DNA from 4 places in the Oceanobacillus sp. FSL K6-0127 genome. Region 1 is predicted to be linked to each of the others. Evidence: riboswitches for the same ligand, from Rfam matches in the RefSeq annotation. Region 1 holds a riboswitch; each other region holds the start of a gene.
What was found. Region 1 has a riboswitch for S-adenosylmethionine ahead of ssuE (NADPH-dependent FMN reductase). Riboswitches for the same ligand answer to the same signal wherever they lie in the genome.

Region 1 (5,810 bases):
TGGGGTAGCCAAAGAAGAAGTAGAAAAATGGGCAGAAACCAATGAAATTGAAATGACATATGAAGAATCGGATTCCGACACGATTGAAGCCGGGAATATTATTAGTCAGAGTGAAGCACCAGATGAAAAAATTGCTAAAAGGGATAAAATGAAAGTTGTTGTCTCATTGGGAGAAGCTACTGAAGTTCCGAACTTTGGGGAGCTGACTCCAGAAGAAGCTGTGGCAAATTATCCTGATCTACTCGTGACAGTAAAACATAAATTTAGCACAGATGTTTCATACGGAACACTTATTTCACAGTCCGTTGAGGCAGGAACAAAGCTGACAGATAAAGATAATAAGAATATTACCGTTACTTATTCAGAAGGAAGTCCTTATTTACGTGATTTTCGAGGTCAGTTAGAAGGCGATCTGCCAAGATTGTTTTATGAAGAATATCACTCGAAAGGTGCCGATATTAACTATATTGTGAAATATGTTGATTCCCCTGAAGTGAAAGGTACCGTCGTGGACATGGGTGTATTTAATGAATTTGTTCGGATGACTTATACGGTTGAAATCCGTATAAGCAATAATGCTTCGGCAGCACCGAATCCGTCCGATTACTTTGAGGATGCACCGGAAGATTATGTAGTCGGTGGCGGACCGGAACAATCTGTGGAAAGTGATGAGAGCGATGAGGTTTATGAGAAATAAAAGCAATATTATTTTAGACTGAGAAGCCTTTAAAGTTATAATGGGAGTACTATCATTTATAGGGATAGTGCTCCTGTTTTTAATTTCCATACAAGAGAATTGAATCTAAATGTATATTTTCATAAAAAACGGCAGAAATTATTTAATGACTTTAAATTAGTGGGTGAATTGATGAAAAAATTGATTTTTGCAGTGGTTCTTCTCCAAGTAATTGTCCTAGCAGTGTCATATAATACAGTGAATGCAGAAGTAATAGAGCATGAGAGTAATGATAAGGAATCATCACATCATAATTGGGTAGAATATAGTACGGATACAACTGTATTGGAAGTAGGTTCTCATGAGGGTTCGTATATGAAAAACCTCCTTAGATATTCATATGTATGTGATATTTCTCATAAAATAAAAACAGTTGTTTATTACTGTGATGAACATGATCATACGAAATCTGAAACATTTTTGGAAGAAGTAATACATAGTGAGGAGCACAGACATTGAATGGTAAACTCACCAGTAAAAAAGCATGCCTATAATGAAATGGCATGCTTTCCTTTTTAGTTATTACTACTTTACAAGCAAGTGTTTTTTCCTTCCAGGATGCGTGTCAAGGAGCTTATCGCCTTTTCCAAATAAGTTATCTCTTAAAGTACTTCCTTCATATTCGGTTTGAACAAGTCCTCTTTCTTGTAAAACAGGTATAACGAGCTCAACGAAATCTTTAAAAGACCCTGGAGTAATGGCATATGCGATGTTAAATCCGTCTATACCAGCTTCGTTGACCCATCGCTCCATCTCATCTGCAATCTGTTCGGGAGCGCCAATTGCCGTTGCTCCCATTCCACCAATACCAATTGTTTGGATAACATCCTCTACTGTTGATGGTCGATCAGGATGGATTTTTGTGAAATTTTCAAGTGCGGACCGAATCGAATCATTTTCGATATAACTGATTTCTTGATCCTTTGCGTACTGGGATAAATCGACTCCAGTCCACCCACCGAATAGTGCTAGTGCACCTTCTGCACTTATATATTGTTGATAGTCTTTATATTTTTCTTTAGCCTCTGCTTCTGTTTTGCCAACAATCGGTACAAACATCATAAGAATTTTTATTTCTTCTTTGGATCTTCCTGCCCGTTCGATATCTTCTTGCAGTTTATCCACGGTTGCTTTTGCTGTTGCAATCGTTGGTGCGCCAATGAAAACAAGCTCCGCATTATTAGCAGCAAAAGCACGCCCCTTTTTGGATGCGCCCGCCTGATAAAGAACAGGGGTCCGTTGGGGAGAAGGCTCACATAGATGAGCACCAGGGACCCGGTAATATTTTCCTTGATGGTTAATATCATGAACTTTACTTGGATCTGTAAAAACGCGATTTTCTTTGTCAAGCTTTACCGCATCATCTTCCCAGCTTTCTTCCCAAAGCTTATAGCAAACTTCCAAATATTCCTCCGCAATATTATAGCGTTCATCATGATTAATCTGATCTTCTAATCCCATATTAACAGCTGCGCTTTTTAAATAAGAGGTAACGATGTTCCAGCCAATACGTCCATTTGTTAAATGATCTAACGTACTGATTTTACGAGCAAATGTGTATGGATGCTCATGTGTCACAGAAGCAGTAATTCCAAAACCCAGATGCTTTGTCACTGCTGCCATGTATGGAACAATTAGAAATGGATCATTAACTGGTGATTGCACACCATTTCTTACTGCTGCATCACGGGATTCACCATATACATCATAGGTCCCTAATACATCTGCAATAAAGACTGCATCGAATCTTCCATTTTCTAATGTTTTTGCAAGCTCAGTCCAATAGGCACTATCTTTGTATCGATGCGACTGATCATCTGGATGTGTCCATAGTCCAGGTGATTGATGTCCCGGAGTATTCATATCGAAAGCATTTAAAAAAATACGCTTTTTTGTCATATTATTTCTCCCTTTTTATTATTGAATAGCATCTTTAGTACGTAACAACTTCTCTAGCAACTGGATTATTTATAAGCTGAACAAAGTAAAAGAGTTGTTTTTTTGTTCGTTGTAAAATATCTTCATCAATAATTGGAAGGGGATTTTGCTTATCAATCTGTCTATCCAATAGGTAAAGACCTTTTAAATTATGTGCTTTTAATGTAGCAAGAACTGGCTTTAACGTATATTCGACAGCAAGTAAATGGGAGGGACTTCCACCTGTCATAAGCGGTAGTACTGGCTTATGTTTCAAAATATCCTGTGGCAATATATCAATCAAAGCTTTTAGCACACCGGAATATGCTCCTTTATATACTGGTGATCCGACGATTAGTCCTTTGGCATGTTGGATTTTGACTGCAATTTCTTTAACAGCAGTACTATTGAAATTTCCTTGAAATAAATCTTCATATGGTACATCTTTTACAGAAATATGCGTTACTGAGAATTGCTCACCTTCTAATAAAGTACCTAAATATTTAAGCACCTGCTCAGATCTTGAAAACTCAGAAGGACTTCCGGATAGAATTACAATCTCGCTCATGTAAACATTCTCCTTTAGCTTTTTATTTGTACTCTACGAAACACTGGTTAATATTAGACTTTTGAGAAACTGCACTAATCTGTAATGATGGATTGGTACGTATACTCGCTACGGAAACACACTACGCTTTATTCGGGTGACCCGTGAACCTTTTTGAACTGTCGTTTTTGAAGTCTCACTATGGCTCCGTCCCCCGGCAGAAGTCACTGTTTGTTTCCACCGCTAGTGCTAGATCATTGTGTATATTTAGCGGAATTGCTCATACCAAAGCAGTTAGTTCACAGTTTAAATTTAGTTGACAGGTACTAAATATTTAATACGAGTAAAAAACCCCCTTTTCTTCTAAAAAGAGAAAAGAGGGTACACTACATCATTTATCAGCTCTTATCTCTCAAGAAAAAATCTTGCTGGAAGTAGCACCTTTCTAAAATAATTAGTGGTTGCTGAAGCGTCATAGGGCCAGTTCCCTCAGCTTCTCTTGATAAGAATTTTCAATTGTTGGATATATTCTAATATATCAAATCATATAAGTCAACTAAGAATTATAAGAATTAATTGATTGACATTTCTTAAGTTTTATATTATTATTCAACCAACAACTTCATTATTTGATTTATCTTATCACGAGAGGTGGAGGGACATGGCCCAAAGAATCCTCGGCAACAGGTTCATTTAAGAATACTGTGCTAATTCCATCAAGCAGACTGCTTGGAAGATAAGAAGAGCATACATACATAATATGTAAAACCTCTATTCTTATCCTAGAATAGAGGTTTTTTGTTGAACAGAAGTTAGGAGGAGATGGAACAATGAAATATGGGTTTTGGTTACCGATTTTTGGTGGATGGCTAAGGAATGTAGAGGATGAAAATATGCCACCAACATTTGATTACGCAAAGAAAGTCATTCAACACGCTGAAACGTGGGGTTATGATACAACGTTAATAGCTGAATTATATTTGAATGATATTAAAGGGATTGAAGCCGATTCTATTGAAGCATGGACAACTGCCGCAGCACTGGCAGCTGTTACCGAGAAAATGGAAATTATGACCGCTGTCCGACCGGTATTCCATAACCCGGCGGTAACTGCTAAAATGGCCGCAAATATTGACCAAATTAGCAATGGTCGATTCACTTTAAATGTTGTCTCTGGTTGGTGGGAGGAAGAGGCCAAACAGTATGGTGGAGAATTTACAGAGCATAATGATCGCTATGATCGTACAAGTGAATTTTTAGAAGTTTTAAAAGGATTATGGACGGAAGAGACATTTTCTTATGATGGAAAGTTTTATAACATTAAAAATACAAATTTATCACCAAAGCCAGTTCAACGGCCAAATCCAATTTTATATGCTGGTGGTGAGAGTGAAAAAGGAAAGCAAGTTATTACAGCTTATTGTGACGCATATGTGATGCATGGCGGAACGGTGGAAGAAGTTAGGAATAAAATTGAAGATATGAAGAGACGTAGAAAGAAGGCTGAAAAAGAAGCATTGCAATCATTTAGTATGGCTGCCTATGTTATTTGCAGAGATACGGAGGAAGAGGCACAGGAAGAATTACACCGTATTACGACAGTTAAAGATGCAGCAGGCTATGCAGGTATGAAAGATTTTACAACGAAATCAGAGCTTGAGCAACAGCTTAAATTGCAAGATTACTCAGTATCAAACCGGGGATTGCGTCCGAATCTTGTTGGCACACCGGAACAAATTGCAAAGCGAATTTTAGCTTATGAAGCAGCCGGAGTAGATCAACTATTATTACAATGCTCTCCACAGCTTGAAGAATTGGAACGCTTTGCAAAGCAAGTAATGCCTAAGGTTGAAGAATTACGTAATACATTAACGAATATCTAAGTTAGGGGAGAATTATAAATGAGTAAAATATACGTTATCCATGAAAATAATGAGTGGACAGAGCATTTAATTAATCGATTAAAAGAGCTTAATTTACCTTATGAAGATTGGTTGCTTGATAATGGTACGGTTGATCTTAGTGCAGCACCTCCAGAAGGGGTTTTTTACAATCGGATGAGTGCTTCGTCACATACCCGTGGAAATCGGTTTGCACCAGAATTAACGAATGCTGTACTCGCGTGGTTAGAGCATCATGGAAGAACTGTAATAAACGGCAGTCGTGCACTGCAGCTTGAAGTAAGCAAGGTTCTGCAATATCTTGAGCTTGAAAAGTATGGTGTTAAGACACCAAAGACAATTGCAGCTGTAGGGAAAGAAAATATTTTACAAGCAGCAGAAGCTTTTAAAGGGAAGAAGTTTATAACGAAGCATAATCGTGCAGGTAAAGGCTTGGGCGTTCAATTATTTACTTCCATAAACGCACTGCAAAAATATGTGGAAGGGGAGTCGTTTGAAGAGCCGGTTGATGGCGTTACGTTACTTCAAGAGTATATTGAATCTCCGGAGTCCTATATTACGCGATGTGAGTTTGTTAATGGAAAGTTCCTTTATGCTATGCGTGTGGATACATCAGAGGGATTTGAATTATGTCCGGCAGATGCTTGCACAATCGATGATCTTTTTTGCCCGGTGGGTGAAGAAAGTGCCCAGCCAGCTAAGTTTCAAA
Region 2 (5,810 bases), 1.3 Mb from region 1:
CTAACATCGTCATTTAATTTAATTCCTGGTACTTCATTGTGGAGAAATTCAGCATTTCTTGTTGATGTCAGCGGCATAATTCCTATATAAATAGGTGTTTGGATGTGCGCTGTTGCTTCATGCAGCTGTATGATTTGCTCCTTATTGAAGATCGGTTGTGTTAGAAAATAATCGGCACCATAGCTAATCTTTTTTTCCATTCGTTTGACTGCCTTATCAAGATGAGCCACATTTGGATTAAAAGCTGCACCAACTTTGAAAGAAGTTTTCCGTCGTAAGGAATTACCAGAAAAGGAAAGCCCTTTATTAAATTGCTTGATTAGTTTAATTAGATCGAACGATGTTACATCAAAAACAGAAGTGGCACCTGGGAAGTCGCCGATTTTCGTTGGGTCTCCCGTAATTGCCAAAATTTCATGAATCCCTAACGTGTCGAGTCCCATTAAATGGGATTGCAGCCCGATTAAATTACGATCGCGGCAAGTTAAGTGAACGAGAGGTCTTAGCCCAACCTCTTGTTTTATTTTTTCGGCGATCGCAATATTGCTAATTCTTGGTGATGCTAACGAGTTGTCAGCTAATGTAATTGCATCGACACCAGCCTTCTTTAATGCCTTCACGCCTTCCATATATGCGTCTGTTTGCAGATGCTTCGGAGCATCTAGCTCAACGATGATGGAATGTCTTTTCTTTACGATATCGACTAAAGGGGTCTCTTTAGTCGTCTGATTACGTGTTACTTCAATAGGGGAAGGCTTTCTAATAATCTTCTTTTCCGTTAATGGCTTTAAATTACGAACTCCTTGCGCTAATCCTTTGATATGCTCAGGGGTTGTTCCGCAGCAACCGCCAAGCAAGCGAACACCTTCATTGCGAAAATCTTCGGCGCATCGAGTGAAATAGTCAGGTTTATTTTCGTAAACGAGCTTGCCCTCGTGATAAGCTGGCAGACTAGCGTTTGGGTAAGCCGCTAAGAATGTCTTATCTGACAATGGAACATCTTTTAATGATTGCAGCATATGAAATGGACCTAAGTGACAGTTGACGCCAACAATATTACTACCCGTATCTTCTAGCCGTTGTAAAGCATCCTTTAGCTGGATACCATTTTCAAGAATACCTGGTACGTGCATGGAGACATTTGTGATAATCGGTATTGTTGTTTCTTCTCGGGCAATTTCTAATACGGTTAATAGCTCATCAAGATTGTAATAGGTTTCTAAAATAAGGCCATCTACACCTTCTAACAGTAAGCAATATAGCTGTTCTCGAAAGCTTCGTTTGATTTCTTCTTTTGTATCATTTAATGCTTGTGCGCCATGTATCCCTCCGATAGTTCCGAGAACAAAAGTGTCTTTTTTAGCAGCCTTTCTAGCAAGTTCCACTGCTTTGGTATTGATTTTTTTAACTTGATCTTCTAAGCCATAACGAGCAAGCTTAATGTAATTTGCTCCGTACGTATTGGTTTGGATTAAATCGGATCCCGCCTCAATATATGATCGATGAATACGGGTAATTTGTTCCTCATGTGTTAAATTCAATTCTTCAAAGCAACGGTCAACGCCGTATGAATACAGCAACGTTCCCATTGCACCGTCACCAATAAGGATCCTTTCTTCAAGAGCACTTAATAAACTCATTTTTCTGTCCTCCTTTATCGTTAAAAGTAGCAATTACCTCATTTCATTTTCTTCACTACCTTTTAATTCACTCCTTTGAAGCTGTCATTAGTGGAAAATTGTATTCGTGGTGATAAGAAAAGGTGGGAAAACATAAAAAGACCCCTTCCGAAAAGAAGAGGTCATGTATGTATTATTCACTTTACTCTTCTTATCTACCAAGCATTAATGCTTGTTGGAATTAGCACAGTACTTAAAAAAGCCTGTTGCCGAGGTATCGTAGGGCCAAATCCCTCCACCTCTCTGGATAAGAAAATAACGAATATTCAGTTGTTAAATCCATTTTGCATAAATTTTATAGTTTTGTCAATTGTTTTATTAAATACATTTTTGTTATTATTAAAACAAATTTGTGGTGTTGCTAAGATATGTGCATTTTTAGGATACAATATAAAATAATATGAATGAAAGGTTCATTCATTAAATGTGTTTTATTCAAATTTCATGTCATTTATTTTGTTTTATATCCAAGTAAAAAGGAGGGTTTATCTATGCAAGTGAGAATGGAATTAACATATCGTACAAAAAAGGGATTAGAGACGATGCTTAGCTCAGATATGATGCAAGCTGGACAAGCCGTCATCATTGCTGAAGACATGGAGAAAACTGGAAGAATCAAGCAATTAACATTTATTGATAGCAATGATAGAAGCTGGACCTATAAGCAATTAAAGAAATACATGGAAGAAATTAAAACGGAACCGCATGATATAACTGTCTATTTTGATGGTGGATTTGACTTGAAGACAGATAAAGCAGGTCTTGGCTGTGTCATTTACTATGAGCAAAATGAAAAGGCCTATCGGATAAGAAAAAATGCTTTAGTGGAAGGCCTTATAAATAATAATGAAGCAGAATATGCGGCGCTTCATTTAGGATTAACTGAATTAGAGCTATTAGGTGTGCACCACTTACCAGTAACATTTGTTGGAGATTCAAAGGTTGTCATTCATCAGTTGGATGGGGAATGGCCATGCTATGAAAAGGAGCTAGCAGCATGGATTAATCGGATTGAACAAAAGTTAGAACAGCTTGGAATTGCCCCAACTTATAAAGATGTGTCCCGGAAAATGAACCGTGAGGCTGATCAATTAGCAACACAGGCCCTACAAGAGATTGAAATTATGAGTCATCGTGAGCGCTGATAGATAATCAATCATACAGACAAATTAGCTAATCCGGTAGTTTAGAAAACCTTTCCATCTAACTTCAAATGAGTTGTTTTTCGTAATACATTATATTATCATTTAACTGTTGTTTAATTTAAAAAATAATAGTTGTGCACTATTTCACGAAGCAGTACAGTATAAAATTTTGGTAGTTGTAAAGGAGCAGGGCATTGAATATAGGGATTGATAAGATAGGTTTTTATACACCGCATTTATATGTAGATATGAACAAATTAGCTGTTGCAAGAGACATAGAGCCGGAAAAGTTCACCGTTGGAATTGGACAGGAAAAAATGGCGATTCCGCCTATTACACAAGACCCGGTTACATTGGCTGCGAACGCTGCACTTGGGATTTTAAACGAGGCAGATAAAGAGAAAATCGATTTTGTTATTTTTGGTACCGAATCAGGTATTGATAACTCGAAGTCTGCAGGGGTCTATGTACATAATTTACTTGGGTTAAATCCCCATGCACGTACTGTTGAAATGAAGCAGGCATGCTACGGTGCAACTGCTGGAATTCAATTGGCAAAAGGGCATATTGCATTAAATCCGGAAAGCAAGGTATTGGTAATAGGTTCTGATATCGCGAGGTACGGTCTAAATACCCCCGGTGAATCCACACAAGGTGCAGGAGCAGTTGCGATGGTGATTAGTGCAAATCCAAGAATCATGGTCCTTGAAGAGCATAGTGCTTATTTTACAAATGACATTATGGATTTCTGGAGACCGATTTACTCTGACAAAGCGTTTGTTGATGGAAAGTTTTCCAATGAGCAATACATATACTTCTTTTCGAAGGTTTGGGAGCAGTATAAAGAAAAGTCAGGTCTTGAATTGAAAGATTTTGAGGCAATTTGTTACCACTTGCCATATACAAAGATGGGATTAAAGGCGTTACGTACGATTTTAGATGAAGGTAGAGAGGAAGACAACGAAAGATTGGTTGCGAATTATCAAGTAAGTACGCAATATAATCGAAACGTTGGAAACATCTACACGGGATCTTTATACTTAAGCTTGTTATCGCTTCTTGAACTTAACGAGGGATTAGAAGCCGGATCAAGGGTTGGTTTATACAGCTATGGTTCAGGCGCTGTTGGAGAATTTTTTACTGGGATTCTACAGTCCGATTATCGTGAACATCTTCACATCAATGATCATAAACATTTATTTGATTCAAGAATGGAAGTAACTGTTCCCGAATATGAAAAACTATTTGAGGAGACCCTACCAGTTGATGGTTCGACATTAGAGCTTGATATTACAAAGGATACTGCTGCAATTTGCCTAAGTGGAGTAGAAGATAATAAGCGTTTGTATGTAAGGAAGTAGGAATTCAGTATACTAGAAACTTCTAGATTATATACAAACACGTTATCATAAAAAATTGAAATTAGCTTAATTTTATGTTAGAATATTCTAATAGTACATTTTGAGATAATATTCACTTCTTCCTAGGGAAATATACTAGTGAAACAAATTTATAGCAGATGAGGCTGTCTTGGAAGGTCGCGATTTTGCGATTTCTCAGACGGTCTTTTTTAATGCAAATACTGCATTCTTTTATGGGTTTTGGAATACATTTAGCATTAATGTGCTAATACCCCGCAGCAAAGCGTTTCACATTACAGAGGGAGATTTCTAGTTAATATGCATTATCATTATTAAATTGGTTGAAAATTATGTTGGCAGATAGAAAAATATAAAATTTTCAATCTGCATAAGTGCAATTAAGGCATTGGCTTAAAGGCTTGCACTCCGATGTATAGAGGCTTCTAAGAAAGCAAAGAACACTTTCTTAAGAATTCCTTTAACAAATGCCAAGTTTTCTAATGACTGAAATTTAGCGTGAAGGAGAAATGAGCAAAATTGAGTGTTGAAAAAAATAAGTACCAGGACCAGTCGCTGTTTAACCTTACATGGCCACTGTTTATTGAAATATCTCTTCATATGAGCGTGGGTATTATTGCTACATTAATCTTGAGTGGATACTCTGATAATGCTGTTGCGGGTGTTGGTGTTGCAAACCAGATAATGAACATATTTATTTTGGTATTTAACGTAACAGCGATTGGAGCAACCATTCTAATCGGTCAGAATTTAGGTGCTAACCAGATTAAAGAGGCTCGTACCATTGCAAGATCCGCTTTCGGACTTAACTTTTGGATTGGTATTGGTATGACGATTATTGTTGCTATATTTGGAGGGATCTTTCTAAACTTTTATGGGCTAAGTGGGGAAGTCTATGGTTACGCACATACTTATTTAGTTGTTACTGGCTTATCTCTTTGTCTTGAAGCAGTCGCTTTGGCTTTAAGTGCAGTTTTACGCAGTTATGGACATACGAGAGAGACAATGTTTGTAACGATCGTGATGAATGTGATTAGCATCATCGGTTTCCTCATAGCGATTAATGGTTTGTTTGGAATTCCGGTGACAGGAGTTGTTGGAGTCTCCATTTCAATAATTGTTGCAAGGTTATTTTTAGTATTTGCGCTATTATTTTTCGTTTATAAACGCCTTGCGATTCGATACAGAATCAATGATATTTTAAAGATCGACAAGACGAACACAAAAAAATTAATGGGTATTGGAATTCCGTCTGCGGGAGAACAGTTATCTTATCAACTGTCGCAAGTCGTGATAACGAGCTTTGTAGCAATAGTTGGGGATGCAGCTTTAGCAGCTAGGGTGTATATTTTAAATATTTCAATGTTCTGTTTCATGTTTACCATGGCAATTTCACAAGGGACACAAATATTAGTTGCTCGTTATATAGGGGCAAAACAGTATAAAAGAACATTAAAGCGAGGGTTAAAAACACTTCGGATTGCCTTTTTCGTTTCAGTAGTTATTTCCTTTATTATTGCATTTACTGGGGAAAGCCTTCTTGGGTTATTTACAAAGGATCCAATGATTATTGCTGTTGCACTTCCAGTATTATGGGCAATCGTATT
Region 3 (5,810 bases), 360 kb from region 1:
TGATTTTTTCTATCCTGGTAAATAACCTACTTGGTGAAGAAGTAGGAAAGGTGATTGAGGATGAAATTGTAGAACGGATAGTGGTGGCGGAAGGTAAATAATCGTAATAGGCTTTATTCCCAGCCTTTTAAGCTGCAGTAGCTCTGTCCTTTACGCATTGTCTGAGGACAGAGCTCGCCAATAAAGCAATAATCTAAATTAGATTAAGAAGCAGAGGTTTTTACTGCAGCATAAACTTCAGCTGCATGGAGTGCTTGATCAAAATCTGCAATTAAATCATCTGTGAATTCCAATCCTGCTGAAAAGCGTAATAATCCATCTGTAATGCCTCTTTTTTCACGTTCTTCCTTCGACATCGCAGCATGTGACATTGTTGTAGGATAAGACAGAATGGATTCCACTGCTCCAAGACTAACAGCAAAAACAGGTATCTGAACATGATCTACAAATGCTTTTGCAGCAGTTCTATTTGGTAATTGGAACGAAAAGACAGCTCCAGACCCTTTGGACTGCCTTTGATGAATTGTAAATCCTGGGTGAGAGGCTAAACCAGGATAATACACTTTTTCAACAAACCGATGTGCTTTTAAGTAGTCAACCAATACTTGTGCGGATTGACTAGACTGTTTCAAACGAGCCCCTAACGTTTTCATTCCCTGCAGTAATAGGTAGGAATCTTGAGCACCAAGAATTGCGCCAAAGGAGTTTTGGATAGAAGCAAGTTTTTCCCCGAGCGATTCATCACGAGTAACAGCTAATCCTGCAATCACATCACTATGACCGGATAGAAATTTAGTTGCACTATGAAGTACAATATCTGCCCCGAGGTCTAATGGATTCTGATAAAGTGGTGTCATAAATGTATTATCGACAAACGTAAGGCAATTATTAGCCTTGGCAATTTTTACGATTCCGGTAAGGTCCGTAATATTCATACATGGATTGGAAGGTGTCTCAATATAAATCGCTTTTGTATTCGGCTGAATGGCATGAGCCGTTTCATTTAAATCGGTCATATTTACAAAGGTATGTTCAATTTGATATCGTTTCAAAACCTCTGATACGAAACGATATGTTCCGCCGTATACATCCGTTGTTACTAATACGTGATCACCAGCAGAGAGCAATAATAGTACAGAGGAAATGGCTGCCATACCAGACGCAAATCCGAATCCGTGTGAACCATTTTCCAGCTCTGCAATTTTGTCCTCCAATGCCTGACGTGTTGGATTTCCTGACCTGCTGTAATCAAACGGACCAAACGCATCAAAGCTGTTTTGGTGAAAAGTAGATGAAAGGTAAATAGGCGTATTTACCGCTCCAGTGCTTGTTTCCCCTCTCTGTGATCCATGAATGAATTTCGTTTCCACATGCCGCTTCACTTGATTCATTTCTCATCCTCCTCATTCAATTTGGATAGTGCTTGTTGTAAATCTGCTTTTAAATCCTCAACATGCTCAATACCTACAGAAAATCGGAGTAAATGATTGCTTATGCCTCGACGAATTCTTTCCTGTTCTGGTATGTCAGCATGTGTCTGCGTTGTTGGATAGGTAATAAAGCTTTCTACACCTCCAAGGCTCTCAGCAAAAACGATTAAATTTAATGAAGATAGAAATGGATCGACCCATTGTTCCTCTTTGAGAGAGAAAGACAGCATTCCACCCTTATTTGGATAAAATACATTTGAAACTGCTGGTTGCTTATTTAAAAATTTTGCTATGCTTTTTGCATTCTCTTCATGTCTTTCAACACGGAGCGCTAATGTTTTTAATCCTCTAATAAGTAGCCAAGAGTCAACAGGCGAGAGTACCGCACCAGTAGCATTATGATTCTGGGATAGCTTTTCACAGATTTCTGTTCCTTTTGCAACAACTAATCCAGCTAGTACATCGTTATGACCGCCAATATATTTGGTCGCACTGTGGATAACAATGTCTGCCCCTAACTGTAGTGGCTGTTGTAAGTAAGGTGTTAAAAAGGTATTGTCAACAATGAGTAAAAGCTTATGCTTCTGGGCTAATGTTGCGTAGCTAAGAATATCAATTTCCTGCATTAATGGATTTGTAGGTGTTTCGATAAAAAGAGCCTTCGTACGTTCATTAATTAACTGCTCCGTTTTTTCAACTGTTTCAAACGTATCGTAAGTAGTCTCAATTTGGTAGGTTTCTGCATATTGTTCGAAAATCCGATAGGTACCACCATATAAGTCTTCAGGTGCAAGGATATGATCACCTGAACGGAAAAGGGATAGTACTAATTGAATAGCTGCCATCCCCGAGCTACAGGCAAACCCCGAATCACCTGTCTCTAAGTCAGCAATACCTTCCTCTAAAATAGTTCGGGTAGGATTTTTCGTTCTTGTATAATCATATCCAGTTGACTGTCCAAGGCCTTTGTGCTGATAGGCAGTAGATAAGTAAATGGGTGGATTAATTGCGCCTGTTTTTTCATCACTCTTATTTCCTAGTTGTACGAATTTCGTTTGTAACCTGTTGTTTGTCATTTTTTTAGCCTCCAATAGAAAAAATAAAAAGAGCAACCCTCAGATAAGAAGATTGCTCTTAATAGCACAGCATTCTTCTTATCTTCTAAGCAACTTGGATAGTTGCTTACTGGAATTAGCACCGGACCGCTATCGGCTGGTTGCTGAGACATCAAAGGGCCAGTCCCTCCGTCTCTCTGGATAAGAATTAAATAGATTTATGTAATTTTTCGAAATTATATTAGTAATACCTTACATTAGAAATCTGAAAAAAGCAAGAGGCATTTCGTTTTATTGTTTTCGTTCGTAAAGCATAAAGCTGAGTTAACATTTAACCATTGACTCAGCTTTATGTGCCAGAGGATTAGTCGCACTTATCCCCCTGTGGTGAAAGCGGGCACTGACACCATGTAACAGAATGGGCGATTAAAACTAGACTACGCCCAAAGGGAGATGCTTTCTTTATCTCTTTCGTAGGAATGTTCGACCCGCCGGACCACCCGAAGTTCGGGGTGTCGTAGGTACATCGCTAAATCGGATGCTTCCGCTTTTGTTCTAAAGATGCTACCTTTTACGTTTGTTTTTCTTATTGTCTAAGTTTAGAAACTCACTATTTTCACTCGCGAATTCCGTATTATTGCCTTGCCTATTATGTTTATTGTGATTGTTTTGTTTTCCTTTATCTTTGTTTCGGTTTTTATTTTCCTCAGACATTATCGCCCCTCCTGTGAAAATTTGTGGTGATTATTTACACCAATGAGGCTAGTTTAACCATTCACTTGGAAAATATAAGCGTAATAAAAACCTAATATATTTTTGTGTATGAAAAAAGTATGATGTATTACTTATATCTGCCTTTTGATTGAAAAGATAGATGACAATATTGTTATGGCTTTAAATCTAACTGCGAAGGAAATGTATTCAATCTAATATCCAGAGGACAAAGAAATGTTAAGTAAACGAAAGCAAGATCTAGTTTTTACGTATATGGTAGAAGATTGGGCTCGTCAGAATAACTTCACGGATCGCAAAAATGTCTTTGTAGTGGTGCAGAAAAAAATATAACAGTATTTGAATGCAGCCTATCTATTCTTAGCCAAGTTCGGTATAGGAATCAATTAGAAAAAAAGTGTAATCTATGGCATAATAGTATATCGAACGAATGTTTCTAAACGAGAATAACGGAAAATTAATAGATATGGAGTTAAAGGATAGGGGATGAATTCGAATTGGGAGTCCAATTAATACTAGCAGAAAAACCATCCGTCGCAAAAAACATTGCAGACGCATTGAAAATAAAAACGAAGAAAGATGGCTATTTTGAAGGAAACAACTATATCATTACTTGGGCGTTTGGGCATCTTGTAGAGTTATACGATGCGAAAGACTATGATGGAAAAATGCGAAGCTGGAAAATGGATAATTTTCCTTTTATCCCTTCTGAATTTAAATATAAAGTAAAAAGCAATCCTCGGAATCGATCACAAACAGATGGTGGAGCTGCAAAACAGTTAAAAATAATCCATTCACTAATGAAACGAAATGATCTGGAAGCAATTATTTCAGCATGTGATTACGACCGGGAAGGGCAGCTAATCGGGGACAGTATTATCTACCGAGGTGGAGTAAAGCCGAAAGCTAGTGTATTTCGCTTGCTCTTAAACGAATGGACACAGAATGAAGTGCTGCAAGGGTTAGAAAACCTCAAACCGAACAATGCAATGCAACCATTGCGAGATGCAGGGATTAGCAGACAATGGGCCGATTGGGTTATAGGTATCAACCTAACCTCTGTTGCAACGTTAAAATATCAACAAGGAAAAAGCAAGGCGTTGAATATAGGCAGGGTACTCTTACCAACCTTAAAAATCATCTATGATCGCGATCAAGAAATAGCTAATTTCAAGCCAGAGGATTATTTTAAACTAACTGCAACGTTCCAGACTGAAGATAACCATGAATATGAAGGAATCTATATAGAAAATAAAGATGAAAAGTTTAAGAAAAAAGAAGTGTTGGAAGAAGTCCACAATTTGATTCAAAACAAACAAGCAACTATTATAGATAAGCAAGTAGAGAAGAAAAAAGAATTTCCTCCGTTTTTATTTAATTTATCCAATCTGCAGGGGTTTATAACGAATAAATATAAGGGATGGACGTCTGATAAAGTTCTAAAGGTGGCCCAATCACTTTATGAGAAAAAACTGATTACATATCCGCGAACCTCTAGTATTGCTTTAGAAGAAAGTCTGGTTGCGAAAACAGCCCACGTGTTAAAGGTGCATTCCGAGGACCTCCCATATGAAGATGAAATCAAATTTATGAAAACAAAGCGTGTCTTTAATAACGCGAAAGTGGAGAGCCATAGTGCAATCATTCCAACATATGTAAAACCGAAACGACTTTCAGCAGATGAAGGAATTGTATATTCGGCAATAAAAAACCGTTTTATAATGCAGTTTATGCCAATAGCTATATATGAGGAGACAAAGCTGGTCACGAAAGTTTTAGAAACGGATCTACGTGGTTTTTTTCATTCAAAAGGTAAAGTGCAACTTGTTGAAGGCTGGAAAAAAGTTGAGAAAATACAATCAAAAGATACGATTCTTCCGTTTGTGGGCTTAAATGAACATGTTCAATTAATTGGCTCTGAGGTCACTACGCATGTAACGAAGCCGCCAAAGCATCATACGGAAAGAACATTGCTTCGTGTTATGGAGACCTGTGGTAAAAGTTATAAAGAGGATGAAAGTGAAGAGCTAATGGGTAGTATTCTAACCGGATTTAGTATCGGGACAGCTGCAACAAGAGCAGAGACGATTAAAAAGCTGAAGGATGTAGGATATATTACTACAGAAAGTAAAAATTTACTTTGTACAGAGCTTGGCAAGCGCCTTGTTGAGACTTTTCCGGTTAAAAACCTTTTTGATTTGGAATTCACTGGACGTCTTGAGAAAGCATTGTCTGATATACAAAAAGGAAAAGCGAGCAAGCAAGAGTTCCTTCGACTAGTATTTCATTTTACAACGGAGTCGGTTGAATCAATTAAATGTGCAGAGGACGTTATTATTAACAAAGTAACCTCATCGCGCGCAACCAATGAAGTTTTAGGGACTTGTCCACAATGTGGCGGCAAGGTGACAGACGGTTTTAAAGCTTTTGGCTGCAGCAATTGGAAGAAAGGCTGTACGTTTGTGATTTGGAAAAATGATAAATATTTAGCTTCGATGCGTAAAAAGCCGACGAAGACAATGGTAAAAATGTTATTAAAAGAAAAGAAAGCCTTTGTTAAAGGCCTTACAAGTAAAGGTGGAAAAAAGTTTAA
Region 4 (5,810 bases), 1.8 Mb from region 1:
AATCTATTACAGGATCATTTATTTGTTAGTATTTTCCCAGCTGTCCAGCATGCTGCAGCTGTCGCGTTATCAGATGACCAAGCATGTGTTGAAGCGTTAGTTGCACTTTACGAAGGTCGCAGAAATACATTAATAGCTGAATGTCAACGAATCGGCTGGGAAGTCGAGGCTCCAAAAGGATCCTTCTTTGCCTGGCTGCCAGTTCCGGATGGTTTTACAAGTGAAACATTCGCTGATTTTCTGCTAGAAAAAGCAGATGTGGCAGTAGCTGCCGGAAATGGTTTCGGATCATTTGGTGAGGGGTATATCCGAATTGGCTTGCTCGTTGAAGAGCAGCGTATCAAGGAAGCTATTCAGCGTATTGAAAAACTTAATATTTTCCCTAAATAACCAACTCATAAAAGGTGATCGTAAAGTTATAGCTCGATTAAGATCCCCTTTTATGGTTCATTCTTGTTCGGCCACTGAGGCTGGGACAAAAGTATTTTTATGAAATAAAAACCGAACATGATTGGTGCAAATAACTCGCTCTGGAAATATAATTCGCGCATCCAGTGGTGGCTGGTGATCCCCCCTTGCGCTATCGCACTACGGTGTCTCACCTATGCCTTACCTCCCGCTGGAGTCTACGTATAATTCCTGCGCTAAGCTTATGCATCGTTCGTCTTTAACATTAAACACTTTTGTATGTCCCAGCTTCAATTTTTCGATAGGTTATACGTCACGTTCTTTCCATGCTCTACAGGATAAAACTGATTCCCGCCTGTCTCTTCATCGTACTTTCGATTGAAGCTCATCCCTTCAATAGCCGTAAGTACAAGGTCTACTGTAATAACGGGGTTTTCCCCTTTTACAAGATGACCGCCGAAAACATTTCCTTCTTGATCACACATCGTACCGTGAAAGTGAATATCATAGTCACCATCACGCTGACATACAACCCCAGTCCCTTGTAAAAACTCAATTGGTCCTTGTCTTACCTGCAAATCTCCATAGCCAGCACCAACTTTTGATTCACTATTTGCTATTAAATATAAATAACCGGCTTTCTTAAAGCTGCCAAAACAGCTGCTGATTACAGCCGATTCAATATCATTTTCTTGACATAGCCGCTCAATTCCGGTTAGAAGATCCGTTTCTGCTAATAACCTAGCCGCAAGAACTGTTCCTGCTTTCCCTTTTGCAAAATGTGCACGACACAATGACACAATTCATCTCTCCCACTCACGAAACTGAAAATTCTAATTATCTCAATAATAAGGGGAGTCCCAAAAGAAATGCAAGAATAAATAAAATAAGTATTGACTGAATTAGAATTATACGTTAATTTAAATAAATAGAATTGAATAGACTACATCTCTTATCAAGAGTAGCTGAGGGACTGGCCCGATGAAGCTCGGCAACCTTTTATGTTACAGCATAGAAAGGTGCTAAATCCTGCAAAACATAACGTTTTGAAAGATGAGAGAGGACCTCTGTATATATACAAGCCTCTCTTTCTTTTAAAGAGAGGCTATTTAATTATCAGCAAGTTTACTATATTACAGGGGGTAACAAAATGAAAAAATTTGGAATTGTGTTATCAATTATTTTATTAGCTGGAGTACTAGCTGCTTGTGGTAATGACGCCTCTGGCAGCACCGACGCACTAAATGAGGATAAAATAGTGGTTGGTGTTACTGCTGGTCCGCATGAACAAATTGTAGAAGCTGCTGCTGATGTTGCTGCTGAAAACGGACTTGAGGTGGAACTAAAAGTATTCTCTGACTATGTCCTACCGAATACCGCATTATCTGAAGGCGACTTAGATGTGAACAGTTATCAGCATGAGCCATTCTTAGATCAATTTAATGAGGATCATGGGACAAGTTTAGTGCCGGTTGGTAAAACTATTTTAAACCCAATGGGTGTTTACTCTGAAACATATGAGAGCATCGATGATATTCCGAATGGTGCAACATTTGGCCTTCCAAATGACCCAACAAACGGTGGTCGCGCACTATTTATTTTGGAAGAAGCCGGGATTATTACGTTGGAAGAAGACAAGAAAGAGACAGCTTCCATTCATGATGTTGTAGATAATCCGAAAAACCTGGAATTCATTGAATTAGATGCAGCACAAATTCCAAATCAACTTAGCGAAGTCGATGCAGCTGCAATTAATACGAATTTCGCTTTAGGAGCAGGTATTAGTCCAAAAGAAGATTCAATTCTATTAGAATCCACCAATTCTCCATATATAAACTATATCGTTGTACGTGCTGAAAATGAAAATGACCCAGTCGTTAAAAAATTCGTTGAAGCATACCAATCTGATGAAGTGAAAGCATTTATTGAAGAAGAATTTCAAGGCTCTGTAATTCCAAGCTGGGATGAATAAGTAAATAAAAGCGGAAGCGCCCGGTTATCGACATACCGACTGTGCCCCGAACTTTGGGATGGTTCTGCCTGTCGAACATTCTTACGGAGGAGATTCACTCCAAAGTATAAGATGATCTATGACTTTCTCTTCTATGGGCGGAAGTCAAGTTCATCTAAAAGGAAACATGCCCCTTTAGGCGTATGCCGATGTTAGGCGTAGAAATAATTCAGCCAAATTTTATACTTCAGTATTTTAACAAAAGAATGTTGCGACTACTGGAGCAGCATTCTTTTTCGAAAGGAATGTAGGTTAGATGATCAAATTAGAAAACATCACGAAAGTTTTCCCATCTAAAAATGGGGACGTAACAGCTGTAAATAATGTTAACCTTCATGTTAAAAAAGGAGAAATCCACGGCGTAATTGGTTATAGTGGTGCGGGGAAAAGTACATTAATTAGGCTTGTCAATTTACTTGAAAAGCCTACGAACGGAAGTGTCTCAATCAACGGAACCGAATTGACCTCCCTGCCACCAGAAAAACTGCGAAAGACGCGGCAGAAGGTTGGAATGATTTTTCAGCACTTCAATCTATTAAAAACTGCAACAGTTTATGACAATATCGCAACTCCATTAAAACTTCTTGGCTATGATAAACAGGAAGTGAAGAAGCGTGTTGAAAAATACTTGAAGATTGTTGATTTAGCAGAAAAGCAAAACAGCTATCCTTCTCAACTATCTGGTGGGCAAAAGCAACGGGTCGCTATTGCTAGAGCATTATCACAAGAACCAGAAATACTTCTCAGTGATGAAGCAACAAGCGCTCTTGACCCAGAAACAACAAACTCGATTCTCGACTTGCTTCTAAAAATTAATGAAGATCTCGGAATAACGATTTTACTTATTACCCATGAAATGAATGTAATCCAAAAAATATGCGATTATGTGTACGTGCTTGAAAAAGGTGAAGTCATCGAACAGAGCTCAAGCATAGAACTGTTCACCAACCCACGTAAGCATACGACGAAGAAATTCTTAGATACCATTTCCCAACGTAAATTATCAGCATCACTTATTTCTCAATTGAAGCTGAATGGCACTGTTACAAGACTTACATTTATCGGTGAAAACACAGGACAGCCTCTACTTTCACAGGTAAGTCAAAAATTTAATGTGGAACCAAATATTCTAACGGCAAACATTATGGAACTAAAGAATGGCATCGTTGGAAACTTAGTCATTCACCTTGTTGGTGAACCAGAACAAATCAATGCATCCTTGCAATTCCTAAACGAACAAGGTGTCGCAACAGAAGAAGTGGAGGGAGAATAACATGGAAGCATTCATCCAAGAATGGCTGCCAATTATCGGGCAGTCTGTCATTGAGACTTTCCAGATGGTCATTATTTCATTGTTTTTTGCAATATTAATTGGAGTTCCATTAGGAATTCTCGTAGTCCTTACACGCCCTGGTCAAGCATTAGCAAATAGATTTATCTATCAGCTGCTCAACTTATTCATAAATGTTGTTCGTTCGATCCCATTTATTATTCTATTGTTCTTTATTTTACCATTCACAAAATTCCTAGTAGGAACAACGATTGGTGTACAAGGGGTAATTGTTCCGCTTGTTATCTACACAGCACCATATATAGCAAGGTTATTAGAAACATCCTTGTTGGAAGTAGATAACGGTATAATCGAAGCATACAAAGCGATGGGTATTAAAACAAGGCAAATTATTTGGAATGTGATGCTCCGTGAAGCACGCCCTTCCATTATTTTAGGATTAACAATTGCAACCGTCAGCCTAATCGGGGCTACTGCAATGGCTGGTCTTGTTGGTGCAGGTGGACTTGGGGATCTGGCATATCGATTCGGCCATTTACGATATGAAGTTGATGTTATGTATGCGACTGTCTTTATTCTTATTATTCTCGTTCAAGGAATTCAATCGCTTGGTAATAGACTCGCAGCACGTTTGAAAAAAGATTAGTATAGCAGGTTCAAAAGGTCCGGTGAGAATGATGCATCGAGAACAAGGAACTTCGACGCACAGGACGTCCTAATGTCGGTGTCGCAGCAAAGCTTTTCGATGGGCTAGTAATCACAGCCCCAGTACATTGCGACCTTAGCCGATTTCGGACCTTCTCATCCTCCTTTTTGAACACACACTACTTGGAGGTTTTTTGCATGTCAAATGATCTTTATATTGAAAAACATGGTGCGATTGCAACGATTACTATTAATCGCCCTGAAAAGAAGAACTGTTTTTCACTCGCTATGTTCCAAAAATTAGAAGTATTACTAGATGAACTCAAACAAGATAACGCCATAAATCTCCTCATTGTCCGTGGTGTTGATGAAACAGCTTTCTCTGCAGGCGCAGATATTACAGAATTTCTAGAAGTTCGTTTACATGCAGAAAAGGCAAAAGCGTATAATGACTTTGCACTAGGGGCAATTGAAAAGCTATATCGATTTCCAAGACCAACAATTGCCATGATTCAAACGCTGGCTATCGGCGGAGGTCTGGAGCTTGCTAATGCATGTGATTTCCGATTTGCAACGTCAGGGAGTAAGCTCGGGATTACTTCTGCAAACATCGGTATTGTGTATAATCTGACAAGTACAAAACGACTATTTAATTTAATTGGTCCTTCTAAAACAAAAGAATTGCTTTATACAGCAAAGCTGATCACCGCAGAAGAAGGTAAGGAAATTGGCTTAATTGACTATGTATGTGCTCCTGAGGAAATTGAGGAAGACGTTTCTAATTTCGCTAAACAAATCCTTAAGAAATCCCCAGTAGCAAACGCAGGTATTAAACAAGTCATTCAAGCTATTATAGATGGAGATAATACAGAAACCGATGCTATTTCAAATCTCATTCTGGAATCCTACAGCTCGGATGATTATGTGGAAGGCATACAAGCTTTCTTAGAGAAACGAAAACCAAACTTCTTATAAAGGTGTGACACGAATGACAACCGTACAGAAAAATGACTCATTTATCGAAAGCATCGTTTCATCCGAAGTATTCCCTTTTAGCGCAGAGGAATTAGAAGCAGCGGCTAAAGGTAAAATCGATACAGCTGCATTTGGTTACACCCGATCTGGTGCTGGTGGTGAAGAAACATTAAGAAAAAACATCGCTAGCTTTGAAAAGTATTCAATTGTTCCTAAATATTTAAACGATGTGTCTGTCGCTGATACGAGCATTGAACTATTTGGCCGTACTTACGCACATCCATTTCTGCTTGCACCTGTCGGAATGTTAAAAATAACACATGAGGATGCAGAGATCGCAGTAGCAAAGGCAGCTGCAAAATACCATGTGCCATATATTCAAAGTACGGTGTCCAGCTACTCCATTGAGGAAGTAGCTGCTGCATCTGCCAAAAGTCCAAAATGGTTCCAGCTCTATTGGTCCAATAACGAAAATATTTC

Region 2: it holds a riboswitch for S-adenosylmethionine, as region 1 does, so the genes downstream of both, MHH64_RS11660 (bifunctional homocysteine S-methyltransferase/methylenetetrahydrofolate reductase) here and ssuE (NADPH-dependent FMN reductase) in region 1, are expected to answer to the same signal.
Region 3: it holds a riboswitch for S-adenosylmethionine, as region 1 does, so the genes downstream of both, MHH64_RS16255 (methionine biosynthesis PLP-dependent protein) here and ssuE (NADPH-dependent FMN reductase) in region 1, are expected to answer to the same signal.
Region 4: it holds a riboswitch for S-adenosylmethionine, as region 1 does, so the genes downstream of both, MHH64_RS04655 (MetQ/NlpA family ABC transporter substrate-binding protein) here and ssuE (NADPH-dependent FMN reductase) in region 1, are expected to answer to the same signal.

The regions. Positions count from the first base shown of each region.
Region 1 covers NZ_CP150287.1:3,633,128-3,638,937, reverse strand. The annotation lists gene MHH64_RS17950 (Stk1 family PASTA domain-containing Ser/Thr kinase) at 1-697, shown strand, start outside; gene MHH64_RS17945 (hypothetical protein) at 869-1,195, shown strand; gene MHH64_RS17940 (LLM class flavin-dependent oxidoreductase) at 1,262-2,635, opposite strand; gene ssuE (NADPH-dependent FMN reductase) at 2,670-3,221, opposite strand; SAM riboswitch class I at 3,603-3,709, opposite strand; SAM riboswitch class I at 3,837-3,943, shown strand; gene MHH64_RS17930 (LLM class flavin-dependent oxidoreductase) at 4,031-5,083, shown strand; gene MHH64_RS17925 (alpha-L-glutamate ligase) at 5,102-5,810, shown strand, end outside.
Region 2 covers NZ_CP150287.1:2,345,390-2,351,199, forward strand. The annotation lists gene MHH64_RS11660 (bifunctional homocysteine S-methyltransferase/methylenetetrahydrofolate reductase) at 1-1,640, opposite strand, end outside; SAM riboswitch class I at 1,828-1,933, opposite strand; gene MHH64_RS11665 (reverse transcriptase-like protein) at 2,171-2,824, shown strand; gene MHH64_RS11670 (hydroxymethylglutaryl-CoA synthase) at 3,019-4,185, shown strand; gene MHH64_RS11675 (MATE family efflux transporter) at 4,723-5,810, shown strand, end outside.
Region 3 covers NZ_CP150287.1:3,268,973-3,274,782, reverse strand. The annotation lists gene dacB (D-alanyl-D-alanine carboxypeptidase/D-alanyl-D-alanine-endopeptidase) at 1-101, shown strand, start outside; gene MHH64_RS16260 (aminotransferase class I/II-fold pyridoxal phosphate-dependent enzyme) at 204-1,391, opposite strand; gene MHH64_RS16255 (methionine biosynthesis PLP-dependent protein) at 1,388-2,506, opposite strand; SAM riboswitch class I at 2,582-2,693, opposite strand; gene MHH64_RS16250 (hypothetical protein) at 3,050-3,199, opposite strand; gene MHH64_RS16245 (DNA topoisomerase) at 3,715-5,810, shown strand, end outside.
Region 4 covers NZ_CP150287.1:937,556-943,365, reverse strand. The annotation lists gene MHH64_RS04665 (pyridoxal phosphate-dependent aminotransferase) at 1-390, shown strand, start outside; gene MHH64_RS04660 (PPC domain-containing DNA-binding protein) at 699-1,208, opposite strand; SAM riboswitch class I at 1,358-1,468, shown strand; gene MHH64_RS04655 (MetQ/NlpA family ABC transporter substrate-binding protein) at 1,559-2,380, shown strand; gene MHH64_RS04650 (ATP-binding cassette domain-containing protein) at 2,676-3,692, shown strand; gene MHH64_RS04645 (methionine ABC transporter permease) at 3,694-4,356, shown strand; gene MHH64_RS04640 (enoyl-CoA hydratase-related protein) at 4,554-5,330, shown strand; gene MHH64_RS04635 (alpha-hydroxy-acid oxidizing protein) at 5,344-5,810, shown strand, end outside.